4 regions of the Paenibacillus sp. OAS669 genome follow, and region 4 is predicted to be linked to each of the others. Evidence: riboswitches for the same ligand, from Rfam matches in the RefSeq annotation. Region 4 holds a riboswitch; each other region holds the start of a gene.

Region 1 (3,120 bases), on a different contig from region 4:
GGGCCAAAAGGTTCGTTTGGGCGGAGATTTCCGTTATCAGCTTGATAATGTCGCCGATCTCCTGCGATTTCGCATCCAGACGGTTAATAACTGCAGTACATTCCGTAACCTTGTCGTGGATATTGTCCATCTGGTAGGAGATTTTCTCCACTTGTTCCTTCCCTTTTTCCGACTCCTCCGAGGTTTTTAACGCACTTTCGGCCATGACGGAAGTGCCTTGAGCGATACGCTGTACACCGGTAGCCATTTCTTCCATCGCACTGGCGCTTTGCATGGCTCCATGGGCCTGCACGTCCGCTCCCTCCGCTACCCTCTGTATCGATTGGGCTATCTGCTGGGAAGCGACGGAGTTCTGATCCGCACTGGCGGACAGCTCCTCGAAGGTGGCTGCAAGCTGCTCGGAATTCAGCGAGACTTGCCCGATCAAATTCCTCAAGTTCTCCGTCATGGTGTTAAAGTCCTCAGCCAGCTGTCCTACTTCATTACGCGAACGGACCTGCAAATGCTGCTTCAGATCTCCCTGCGCCAATTGGTTCATCGCTTGTCCTACTCTAACAATGCCTTGAGACATCGTTTGTCCCAGCCACAAAGCGATGGCGATGCCAATAACCATGATGACGAAGGCAATCAGCAGCGTCCGGAGCCACATGCTGTCCAGAGACTCGGTAAATTCAGAATAAGGCGCTGTTACTACCAGCTTCCAGACGCTGTCCGGGATTTGCCTTGCCCCGACCAGATGCTTGGAACCGTCCTCTTGAATGTAGCCGATAAACGGCTCCTGCATTTGCAAAAATTGCTCATAGCCGGCTTTCTGCTCGGGTGTCGCTGCCGTTTCCAGAATGTTCTCCGTCAGCACCTTGCTCGCATCCGGATGAGCCAAAATATCGCCTTTATCGTTAACCATGTAGGCATAGCCGGTTTTGCCGAACTGAATGCGCTGAACGATGGCTGCGATTTGCTCGCGTCCGATGGCGCCCGTAATGACGCCGGTTACGGTACCATTAGCGTCACGGAGAGGAGCAGCGACGTTCATGATCATGCTGTTATCGGCCTTGGAAATCATCGGCTCGCTGATCAGCGTTTTCCCCGTTAACGCCTCCTTATAATAATCACGGGAGCTGATATCGAACTTGGTGCCGAGAGCCTTCTTCTCAATCTGCTGCCCCTGCCCCTGCGTATCAAAAAGCGAAAACCGCAGGAAATCGGAGTTTCTCGATAAATAACCCTGCAGCACGCCGACACGCTCGTCAAACGAATTGCCTTTCACAAAAGCGGGCAAACCGGTGATTCCATTTGCCTCCGCCGTCACTCTGTCGCGCCATTGTGTAATGAGCTGCGCATTTAGTTCCAGCTGCTGGCTGACGTTCAATTCAATATCCTGCTTGAGCATATCCGCAGACGACTTGTACATAAAGCCGCCGACGACGGCTACCGTTACAAAAATAACGGCAATAACGGCAAGCATGAGCTGCAGTTTGAAGCTCCTCCAGGTTTGACTCTGGAAAATGACTGACATTCGTTTGGTTTTCATAGTCCTCTCCCCAACTTTTAATAAAAAATGGCTATTCAAAAATTGAATAGCCAAAATATACAAACATCCTCTGTTTTGGCAACCCGGCTATCATAGTTTCCTTATTCAGCATCGAAACCTTAGACCCGTGGCTTTGTGTCTCCATCTTTCGAATGGGTTTACCTTTTTGCTTATGAAATTGTCAGTTACAGGAACGCAGTCTTGTCTCAACATCACCTCTAGCTGCCGTTGTACTAATACGCTTGCGAGCTTATGTAGGTCTTTGGATGCACGTAGGAGCAATGAAATATTTTACTTTTGTATACATAGTACATAATACTCAATACTACAGTCAATACATTTTTTGACAATCCATTTGTTCTTTCGACAAGAATGCCAGTAAATGTTTGGAATCTTGTCAAAAAAACGTATGTGATTCCGTTCCTATAAATCCGCGCTAAAGAAGAAGCTGTCCTTGAAAAATCAGCTGACTATCGCTCTGAAGAACTGGATATACCTTCCTAATGAAACAAAAAAAACCGCTTGTTCAGCGGATTTTAGTCATAAAAATAAGTTTATTTTCAATATTGTTCCAAAATAGGACTATATTGTCCCATCCTCCTCGACCGCAAACTCAAAATCATCCAAATCATACACCTGGACCTGAATCGCCGCCTCGATTACCTTTTCAATAAAATCCGGCTGATCCGTCAAAATCGGCACCTGCTCTTTTATGGATGTCAAAATCAGCTCCGTTTCGATCGGATCGAACGCTTCGCCAAACTCTTCGTTGTCGTAAGAGTTTACCATTGTTAACGTTACCGCATCATTGATCGGCATCGGTGGACTTTTGGCCCAAGGAACATTCACGGCGCGCTCCATTCTTTTCCGGTTCAACGGCTCCTCCAGCAGCCCGATCAGCTCGGCAATTTTCCCTCTTACATGCGCTTCATCTCTTGCATCCGGCATGATCGGTTCCTTGCTGTCCTTCAGCTCATACAGCTCCCGAATCGTGGTGTAAGGAACGAGGTATTCTACCGGTTGGCTCGGAACGAGCATTTCTCCATACACAGCAAGCATCACAGCCTCTATGACAAAGCTTTTGGGCATCGCTCCGTCCCCCTCTCTATCTGTAATGACTTTTCTTAGATTGTAACGCTCTAATATCCCATTATAGCATTAATGCAGCCTTAACACATCCGAACAAGGCCCTTCCATGCAAATAGGCCCGGCAATCCGGGCCATTGGCCTTCATTGCCGGGCTTAGCGTATACCGTCTTAAGTCAATACACGAGCAACGGACGGAAGCCATCAGCGGGCTTCGTTCTGCAGGATCCAGACCCCTTTGGACGGAAGCTCCGATAGGCCCGTATGCTCCTTTCCTTCCAACAGGTCGCGATATACCGCTTCGCCCAGATCAATTGCCGTTGAACGGTCGTTATGATTAAGCACGAAGGTAAACTGCCGGCCTTCTTTGTTTCGGCGGGTCACCTCAACGCCCTCCGGAGCCACAAGAAGCGGCTCAATTCCGCTCTCCTTGCAAAGACTGAACAGAAGATGGTCCATAAATTCGGCGTCCGGACTCGTTGCGACGTACCATGCCTCTCCCT
Region 2 (3,120 bases), on a different contig from region 4:
AAATCCGAAGCTGAGGTTCCGGAACTTGGCTTGCCAGAAGCTTCTCATACTCCTGAACCAGGCCGCTTATATTGAGCGCAGCACCCGGCCCTATGACATTGATAACCCGTTCGTGGAAAACGCCGGAAGGAAGCATATGCAGCACAAACTTGCCGAATTCATTGATAATCGTATGCCCCGCGTTGTTGCCTCCCTGAAATCGAACCACCACATCCGCATCGGATGCCAGCAAATCCGTTACCTTCCCTTTCCCTTCATCTCCCCAGTTCGCTCCTACGACTGCCGTTACCGTTCCTTTCAAAGAGTATCCTCTCCTTTTGATTTTGTTAGCCTCACATTGTCATTATATTGGTTATTGTGATATAAAAATAATGAATAATATGAATATCTACTATAAATGGAGATAATGGATGGAGACGAATCTGGAAGGATTAAAAGTATTTTTGGCCGTGGCCAAAGCCAGGAGCTTCTCGAAGGCAGCCGAAGCATTGTTTATCACCCAGCCTGCGGTCAGTCATTCGATCAAGCAGCTGGAGGAGCAGCTGGGAGGCCCTCTGTTCTTTCGAACCTCCAGGGGCGTTAAGCTGACCGTAGAGGGGGAGGTGCTGCTTCGTTATGTGGATCAGGCGTTCCAGCTCCTGGCTGAAGGAGAGCGCAAGCTGATGGAAATGCATCAGATGCTTGGCGGCGTCGTGCATATCGGAGCTAATGATACCATCTGCAAGCATGTGTTGATGCCTTACCTGGAATCGTTCCACAAGAGCTATCCTCAAGTGAAGATGCATGTGACGAACCGTACGACGCAGGAAACCGTCAAGCTGTTAAAGGAAGGGAAGATCGATTTTGGGGTCGTGAATCTGCCCATTACGGATCATCAGCTAACCATTCGAAGCTGGAAGCCGCTGCATGATATCTTCGTTGCCGGAGCAAGCTATGCCGAGCTGATGAAAAGGCCGGTGACAGCCGCCGAGCTTGCCCTGCAGCCGCTTATTATGCTCGAGCGGGACAGCAGCATTCGTCAATATGTGGAACGTTTTTTCAATGGTCAGCAAGTTAGAATCACTCCGGAATTCGAGCTGGGAAGCATGGATCTGCTGATCCAGTTCGCCAAGGCGGGATTAGGCATTTCCTGCGTCACCAAGCAGTTCGTCAGCGATGAGCTGGCTTCGGGCGAGCTGTTCCCGGTGCTGCTGGAGCCCGAAATTCCTCCCCGTCATATCGGTATCGTGACCTTGAAGGATGTCCCGTTATCTTTTGCGGCTACAACGATGCTTGATCTTTGTCTGAAGGACGGACCTGCCGCTCCATAGCCGGATGGAAGCAGCTTCTTATGAACAAAATGGCAGTTGCGTTAGTTAAGACGAACTCTAAACTCCGACAAACATCTTTTTCAGTATGGCTATGTTAATAGTCGAAGAGGATTCCGCAATATAGTTAAATTCGGCCGCTTTTCCATTAGGCGGTTTCCTTTTTATCGAAAATGGAACAGTTGGATTTGACATAGCCATATATAAAAAGAATGCACCGCTGCTTGCAGCAATGCATTCCTTTTGGCGGCTAAGCCAGCCTTCTTGCTTCGAGTCTGCAGCTTAAGTAATCGTACAGGCTCAAAAACAAATCGTTCACGAAATCGCACCGAAACGAGAATTTCACTTCCCCGCGCCAGTAAAAGGTCAGCAGATGGCTGTTTTTACCCATAACCATCTCTACGTCCCAACAGGGATGCTGCAGCTCGAACACTTCCTGGTTAATAAACATCTTGGGTCCTTCATTAGACAAATATACGCCGATCAAATTGCTTCCGAGCTTTGTAAAAAAGCCTTGCTTGGTCATAAACTCCCGTTCTTCACCCGACATGGCGAGACCCCCCTGACTGTAACTTTTGCGTACCCAAACACGACGAAAAGACCCCTCTGAGCCTAGGCAGGAGTCCGCTATCTATGCGTAACACCGTTCCTTCGGCAGCTGGCTGGCAAGAACCTCTGCGAGGATTCGTAGCCCCTGTAGCTTTGCGTCACAAGCTTTCACCTGCTTTGCCTTTTCGAGATCGAATCTGTCAATTCGCGCAACAAAATACGACATCCCTAGCATATAAGATAGGCCCTAAGGAATACATATTCTTTAATACCTAATTTCGCGAATTTTCCACGGACTTTAGACCTAATTTATAAATTTGTTCTCCCCTGCGGTAGAATAAGGTTCCGAACAAGGTAATCACAGCCATTGTGACAAATAGTCCCGATCCGCCCCAATGCGTAAGCAGGACACCCCCCACCATCGGACCTATGAAATGTCCCAAATTATTGAACGATTGCGCACCGAAATAAGTGCCCCTCATACCTTCCGGTGCCAGCCGGTCTACCAGTACGTTTGCCTGCGGATAATTCAGAATTTCTCCCAGCGTGAAGAAGAACATGGATAGCATAAAACTAATCCAGCCCGCCGACAGAGCGAATCCGATATCCCCTACGGCAAACATCACGTTCCCGATTGCAATAGCTGTCATCGGCCCCCACCGTTCGAACAGTCTTGACAACGGAACTTGAAGCAGCACGACGACAACGGCATTCAGGCTCATAAGCAGCGCGAATAGCGAGGCGCCGCCGGCAATATTTTGTTCAATATATTGCGATAAGGTCACGGTCATCTGGGAGTATCCGATCGCTCCCATGATAGCGCCGCCGATATAAAAGCGGAACACCCTGTCTTTTCGTACGATATTCCATGCGGATAATATCGTTACACTGCTGCGTTTCTCCCCCTCGATCCGTTTGATGCCGAACCTGCGCAGCAGCACTCCCAGACCTGCCGCATACAGAAAATAAAATAACCCCGTAACCATAAATGGCAGCCAAGCTTCCATCGTACCGAAGAAAGCGCCGAGCAGCGGTCCCACTGATACGCCGACATTAATGGCAATATAGCGTAAGGAAAATACTTTGAGCCGTTTTTCCTTGACCGTCACGTCCGCCATTAACGCCTGGGATACCGGTTCATATAAGGAACGGCAAAGTCCGTTCAGCATATTGAGCAGCATGAATGCGACCGGAGACTTCACCAAGGCAAAACCAAAAAATACGAGCACCCATCCGTACAGTGCCGCCAGCATGATGGTTTTCC
Region 3 (3,120 bases), on a different contig from region 4:
CCGGATCATATCCATTTGGGACATGGCTTTCTGGATCGAAATGTTGCCTTCCTCAGCTTCCTTGGAAGCTTCCATGGACATGGCGGATACGTTGCCCGAAAATTCTGCAATCCGATTGATGCCGGTCGCCATCTCTTCCATTGCTCTCACGCTCTCGGTAGTACTCTGCATCTGCTGATCTGCGCCTCCGGCAATGTCCTGAATGGCCGCAACGACATGATGGGTGGTTTGGGCGGATTGCTCCGAGCTCGCTGCTAATTGCTCCGAGCTTGCAGACAAGTTCTGAGATTCAAAGACGATCTTCGCAATGATTTCTCTAAGGCTCGCGATCATTCCGTTGAAATCCTTCGAAAGAAGACCGATTTCGTCTTTGGATTGGTATGTAGCGTTAACCGTTAAGTCCCCATCCTGCGCTTTAGCCATCAATTGCTGGATACTGCGGACCGGTCTGGTGATCATATTAGCAACGCCATACCCGATCAAGGAGCAAAGAACAACGGCAAGCACTGTAACAACAATGATGATGGAGGTTGCCACCTTGGAGCTTTCAATACTTTTATCGTAAAAGATTTTGGCATCCTCTTCATTGTACTTAACAACGTTCTCCAGGCTTTGAATCATCTCCGCACGGATCGGCTTGAACGAATTTACATATTCCTTATGCGCCGCTTCTTTTTGGTTGGCAACGGCCAATTCATCTACTTTTTTCTTGGCATCGTTGTTTTTAGGGATTAAATCGACGAAGTGCTGGTACTGCTCCTGTGCTCTCGGGGACAACGTGATTTGTTCGAGATTTTTTCGTATAGCCTGATTTTTATCGCGGGTTTGAGTAATTTGCTGTTGAATTTGTTTAATAATCGCTTCATCTTTCGCCAGCAGCAATTCAAGCTGCAAGGAATCCATTTGCGAATTACCGAACAGAAGCCCTTCAACAAGACTATTCGGGATCAAGGTTTCTTCGTACATAACGCGGGCATTGTTAGCCATCTTGTCCATGACGAAATAGCCTGTAATGCCGATAATGAGCAGGAACACGATGGAAAGCCCCAGCATTCCGCCTATTTTCGTTTTGATTCGCAAGTTCTGGATAAACTTCATGATCCAAGCATCCCCCATTGAAATATTTGTGTAATGAGACACTAAACGCTTTATCACTTTAAAGAACTCAAACATTTTGACGCGGCAAAAAAAGTCCATCCCCAAAAAAAGGGATGGACTTCCCCCCATTTTTCGGTGGCCCGGCTGCCGTAGATCAAAATCCTTAGGCCCGAAGCTTTGCGTCCCCCTCTTTCGAGAAGTTTGCCTTTTTCGTGATATGGGTATATCGTTTGGCCAAAGTATAATATAGCGTTTTGAAAAATACAAGACCTCTTTACTAAAACTAAATACTTACTTTACGTACCGAAATGTCGAATTTTAGGATAATCGTCATGGTTGCTCTAGGGAAAATAGGCCTGTAAATGACGTTTTTCCACGAAAATTGTTTCACCCCCTCTATTTCTTTTCGGCATAATTTGACAAAAAATGAAGTCTAGTTTATTCTCTGATTTGTCCGGACAAAACTACTTTTTGGAAACGAGGGGTACATCTTGAAAAAACTTCTTTCAAAATTGGCTTTGTCGAGCTTGGCTATGGCACTTGTATTTACATCCGGTTTAGCTACTGCAGAAGCTAGCAAGGACCCGTCTCACACCAATAATAAAAAGGCTAAAGTCGCCCTGTTGATTCCAGGTTCATCCAAGGATGGCGGTTTTATGGAATCTGCTTACCGCGGATTGGTAAAGGCAGAAGAGGATTTCAGAATCAAAGCGACCTACGTGGAAAATATCCCGCATGATACCGCACAAATCGCGGATGCATTGCGTCAATTGGCTAAGAAAAACCCGGATATGATCATTGCTCATGCAGGGCAAAGCTCGGAAGCAGTAAAGCTCGTAGCCAAAGAATTTCCAAAAATAAAATTTGTGAATACACAAACGAATTTGACCGGCGACAACCTGTCCAGCTATCAAGTTAAGCAGGAAGAATCCGCATGGCTGGCGGGCGCTGCAGCAGGACTTTTGACTAAAACCAACGTAGTTTCCCATATTTCCGGCGCACGCGTAGGTCCCGGCCTAGCGGGACGCGCAGCCTTTGCCGACGGTGTGAAGCACACCAATCCTAACGCAACCCTCCTTACCACGTTTACGGGCAATCAGGAAGATGCTGATCTAGCGAAAAGAGTCGCTCAAGCACAAATTAACGCGGGTTCGGATATGATCTTCACCATGCTGAACATGGCCCGTAACGGCGTTACCGAAGCGGCACGCGAGAACGGCGTATACCAATTCGCTAACGTTCGCGATTATTATGCCGATGCACCTGATGTTTTCATTGGATCTGCGATTTCGGATGCAAGCCTGACTGTATACGGAGCAATTAAAGATTTGACGGAAGGCACATGGAAGCCAAATACGGTGAAAAAAATCGGACTTGAGAATCCGGATGCCGTTCGACTTGTGCTGTCACCTATTGTTCCACAAGATGTGAAGGACAAAATTGCAGCTTTCGCCGATAAAATCCAATCTGGTGAAATTGTGATTCCTACTGAATATACCGGTCCTGAATTTACAAATTATTAAAACCTGCGCTCGGATAACGATACGTTAGGTTTGTACAAAGAGCACTTCTTTTACTCTCGAGAGGGGTAGAGAAGTGCTTTTTATTATTCGATGTAATAAGACGAATGAAGAAGGAAGGTCAACATCTCTCTGTCGGATTTGTCATCTGTTTCTGGAAGAAATATACTAATAATGAGGTTCGAAGAATAATAGTAAAGATGCATCGAAAAAACGGGATTCACATTGCAGATGACAGGGGGATTATATGGAGAGTGCAAATATTTTTACCAACTTTAGACCGATCTATCTATTGTTGATCATTGTTCTTATTGTCTCCTTGCTAGTGATCCTCTTCCAGAAGAAGCACTATCCATTAGTGAATGGATTTACCATCAGCCTTATCCTATGTATTTGTCTACTAGTATCCGCTTTTATGACTTATCAAATAGGAATTCTCTCCGATGCATTATCCATGGGCGGCGACCCTGTTTCTTTTATTATGTTTATTATCGTTGCGATT
Region 4 (3,120 bases):
GCCGTTCGTGTGAGTAACAACGACTTCAATCACATTCAGACCCGGCTGAAGCGGCAAGTTCGCCCAATCCTCCGCATCTACCGATTGGCCGTTGAAGATCACCTTCACTGTACTGTTCTCGTCCGCCGTCTTCGGAGCGATGGCGACGCTATATACGTCTTCCGTTACCGTCGCTTTATAGTTCAAATACGACTTCCCGTCAAATGCTGGAGTTAACGTAAGAGGTTGGCCAGCTGCTGCCGAAGGGTTACCATATACCGCAGCTCCAACACTAGGGTTTAACCCGCTAAGCACCGGATCCCTCTTCACAAGATCTTTGCGGGCCGATTCCAAAGCAGCCAATGCATCGTTGACTTGCTCCTGGGTGGCATTAGGATTGCCGAGCACATTCTGTGCATTCTTCAATGCATCGTCTAACGCTTTCCAGCTCTCCGGCGTAAAGTCAGCTGCTTGCAAGCCCTCTTGATTGATCCTATCGACCGCCGCTTGCAGCTGTGTTTTATCTACCATAACTTTGGTGGCCGTGATGTTGTCAATGACACCGGGATTATATTCGACAATAACTCCCGGGTCTCTATATGTACTGCTGCCGTGTATATTAAGCACGGGTAAGTAACCTATTTTGGTATTATTTTTATCTAGCAAAAGTGTAATATGATCGTAGTTTCCATTAGGTACAATCTCATTCGAGGTTTCAAGACCTGTTTGGAAGCCCGTTGATACATACCTTGTGTATGCACCAACAGAAGTATCCCAATTAGGTTTGTAGGTTTTGGTAGCGCCAATAAAGCTTATAAAGTACCAGCTTCCTGACCAGAAACTCTTAAATTCTTTAAACATACTGGCAATCGCAAGCATTTCTCCAGGATTATCTTTTGCCGGTTCTACAAGATGTCCGTTAATGCCCTCTGCGGTAGTCACAGCATCCTTGAATGTCATGGTACCGTTACTTTCTCTTGCCACATATACAAAATGGCGTCCATTATAGGTACGCACAGAGGTTTTTCCATCGGTCAATGGCGCCCCTGGTGTTACATTGACAATGACATTTTGAGTTTGCCCTGTAGCCGGTGTAAATGTCATGTTTCGAATAGCGGCTTGAATGTCTTCATACTTAGTACTACCCGAGAAATTGAACACTCTATTTGCAGGTGTAGATTTATCAGTAGTAATACCATTAATGGTTATGCCATTAGTCAACTCGGTAATACCGCTAGATAGAGTTCCAAGAGTAATGGAGCCTCCATTTACAGCAACTGTAAAGTACCCGCCCTTTGTATCAACAACGCCTGTACTTCCAAATGCAGCATTAGGCAGCTGATAGGTTGCCCCGGTTACTCCAACAGGATTCCCGAGTTCAAGTGTCGGCGTTGCCGCTGCTTCTGCTTCTAACGGCTGAAAAGGGATCATCGTCAATACCATAACGATTGCCATTAGAAGCGATAACATACTTCGGTTTTTTAATTTCAACTTTTGTTCACTCCTCCATATATAAAATTCATAGTCTCAAATCTGGCGACTCAGCAGAGTTCTCCCCTCTTCTTTAAGCCGCGCTCTTTTATTACTCACCTCCAAACAGGGTACATTCGACATTAGCAACTCCCCCTATCTTAAAAATACAAAAAACCCCAGTCCAAAAGCGGGCATTCGCTAATAGACGGAGGTTCCCGTCGTATTCGGTAGCTGGCTGGCATTGGTCATTTTACAACAAACCCTTAGCCCCTTTAGCTTTGCGTCCCAGCCTTTCGACTGGTTTGCTATTATCGTACGATCTCTTTTCAAATATGTAATGGATAGTAGCTCAGACATAGTATAATTTATGGGTAAAATTACGTTAAGGTACTTTTGTCCCAATATTTTCATTATATTTGACAAATCTGAACAATTTCTGAACAACTCCGGCCAGCCATGTCGCAACATGTCTATCAATCGGAGGATTAGCATCTTGCTTCAGGCTTGATAATAACGTTTACCTGGTACCCGGTTCTAAATCGAGCATTTTAACATCTTCTTTGTCTATCCATTCCATCGGAGGTGGAAATCTGCAGGTTACAGAGATTACAATGTTCTTATATGGTTGTTTATACGGTGATCATGGAGAGAGTAGTGATGTCCCTCTAGGAATGTAAGGAAGGTGGACCCTATATGAAAACGAATCGTTCTTCATCCGCATTGGGCGATTTTATCAAATCGCGCAGGGAACGGCTGCAGCCTTCGGAGGCGGGGATACAGCCGCTGCCCGGACGAAGACGTACCCCGGGGCTTCGAAGAGAAGAAGTCTCTTATCTTGCCAATATGAGCGTGACTTACTATTCCTGGCTGGAGCAAGGCAGAGAGGTTAATCCTTCACCGGAAGTGCTGCTTAGTATCAGCCAAGCGCTGCAGCTTGATGAAGATGAGCAGAAGCATCTGTTCGATCTGGCCAATGTAGACCCGGCAAGCGCCGGTACCCTGCCGAACAGCGGCGGGTCGGATACGGGATTTTTGCAAAAAATTGTCGATCAATTGCATTATCCTTCTTTCATCACGGATGAGGGTACGGATGTTATCGTCTGGAATCGGGCAGCAGAACTGATCATAGCCGATTTCGGCAATATGCCGGAAAACGAACGGTATATGCTGAACATTATGTTTTTTAAGCCGGATTACCGCAACAAACTGGTGAATTGGGAAGGCTTTGCCCGTTACTCCGTAGCAGTTCTGCGGGCAAGCTTCGAACGCTATAAGGACAACCCGTTGTATATGGAAAGGCTAGAACGCTTAAGACGGGAAAGTGAGGAGTTTGTGCATTTCTGGGAACTTTATGAAATCAAGCAAAAGCGAGTAACAACCGCTTTATTCCATCTTCCCGACGGGCATGAGATGGAGTTCGCGATCCATTCCGCGGCGGCAGTTGATAATGACCCAAGCCTGCACTGGTGTTTCTTTGTCCCGGTAACCGGTTCAGGTACGGAGGAAACCTTATTGCGTATACTGGAGCAGGACAGGCAGCTTTCCTAGTGTCTTTCCTATTACATCTGGAATGAATCGGCGGGGGCGGGAATACGGCCCTCGATGTTAGACTGTTACTCCCATTAATAGTATAAACGTGCTGTGGCTGGTCCCCCCGGTTGTTTGTAT

The links. Region 4 has a riboswitch for cyclic di-GMP ahead of GGC63_RS15805 (cadherin-like beta sandwich domain-containing protein). Riboswitches for the same ligand answer to the same signal wherever they lie in the genome.
Region 1: linked by a shared signal. The riboswitch ahead of GGC63_RS08650 (methyl-accepting chemotaxis protein) and the one ahead of GGC63_RS15805 (cadherin-like beta sandwich domain-containing protein) in region 4 are both predicted to bind cyclic di-GMP.
Region 2: linked by a shared signal. The riboswitch ahead of GGC63_RS02665 (hypothetical protein) and the one ahead of GGC63_RS15805 (cadherin-like beta sandwich domain-containing protein) in region 4 are both predicted to bind cyclic di-GMP.
Region 3: linked by a shared signal. The riboswitch ahead of GGC63_RS10150 (methyl-accepting chemotaxis protein) and the one ahead of GGC63_RS15805 (cadherin-like beta sandwich domain-containing protein) in region 4 are both predicted to bind cyclic di-GMP.

Annotation. Positions count from the first base shown of each region.
Region 1 is NZ_JADBDR010000003.1:143,434-146,553, reverse strand. It holds gene GGC63_RS08650 (methyl-accepting chemotaxis protein) at 1-1,531, opposite strand, end outside; cyclic di-GMP riboswitch class I at 1,606-1,704, opposite strand; gene GGC63_RS08645 (ADP-heptose synthase) at 2,114-2,620, opposite strand; gene GGC63_RS08640 (beta-galactosidase) at 2,822-3,120, opposite strand, start outside.
Region 2 is NZ_JADBDR010000001.1:685,743-688,862, forward strand. It holds gene GGC63_RS02655 (adenylosuccinate synthase) at 1-301, opposite strand, end outside; gene GGC63_RS02660 (LysR family transcriptional regulator) at 411-1,310, shown strand; gene GGC63_RS02665 (hypothetical protein) at 1,558-1,857, opposite strand; cyclic di-GMP riboswitch class I at 1,958-2,048, opposite strand; gene GGC63_RS02670 (MDR family MFS transporter) at 2,129-3,120, opposite strand, start outside.
Region 3 is NZ_JADBDR010000003.1:502,119-505,238, reverse strand. It holds gene GGC63_RS10150 (methyl-accepting chemotaxis protein) at 1-1,098, opposite strand, end outside; cyclic di-GMP riboswitch class I at 1,230-1,314, opposite strand; gene GGC63_RS10145 (BMP family protein) at 1,590-2,621, shown strand; gene GGC63_RS10140 (hypothetical protein) at 2,866-3,120, shown strand, end outside.
Region 4 is NZ_JADBDR010000006.1:299,263-302,382, forward strand. It holds gene GGC63_RS15805 (cadherin-like beta sandwich domain-containing protein) at 1-1,470, opposite strand, end outside; cyclic di-GMP riboswitch class I at 1,676-1,769, opposite strand; gene GGC63_RS15810 (helix-turn-helix transcriptional regulator) at 2,146-3,000, shown strand.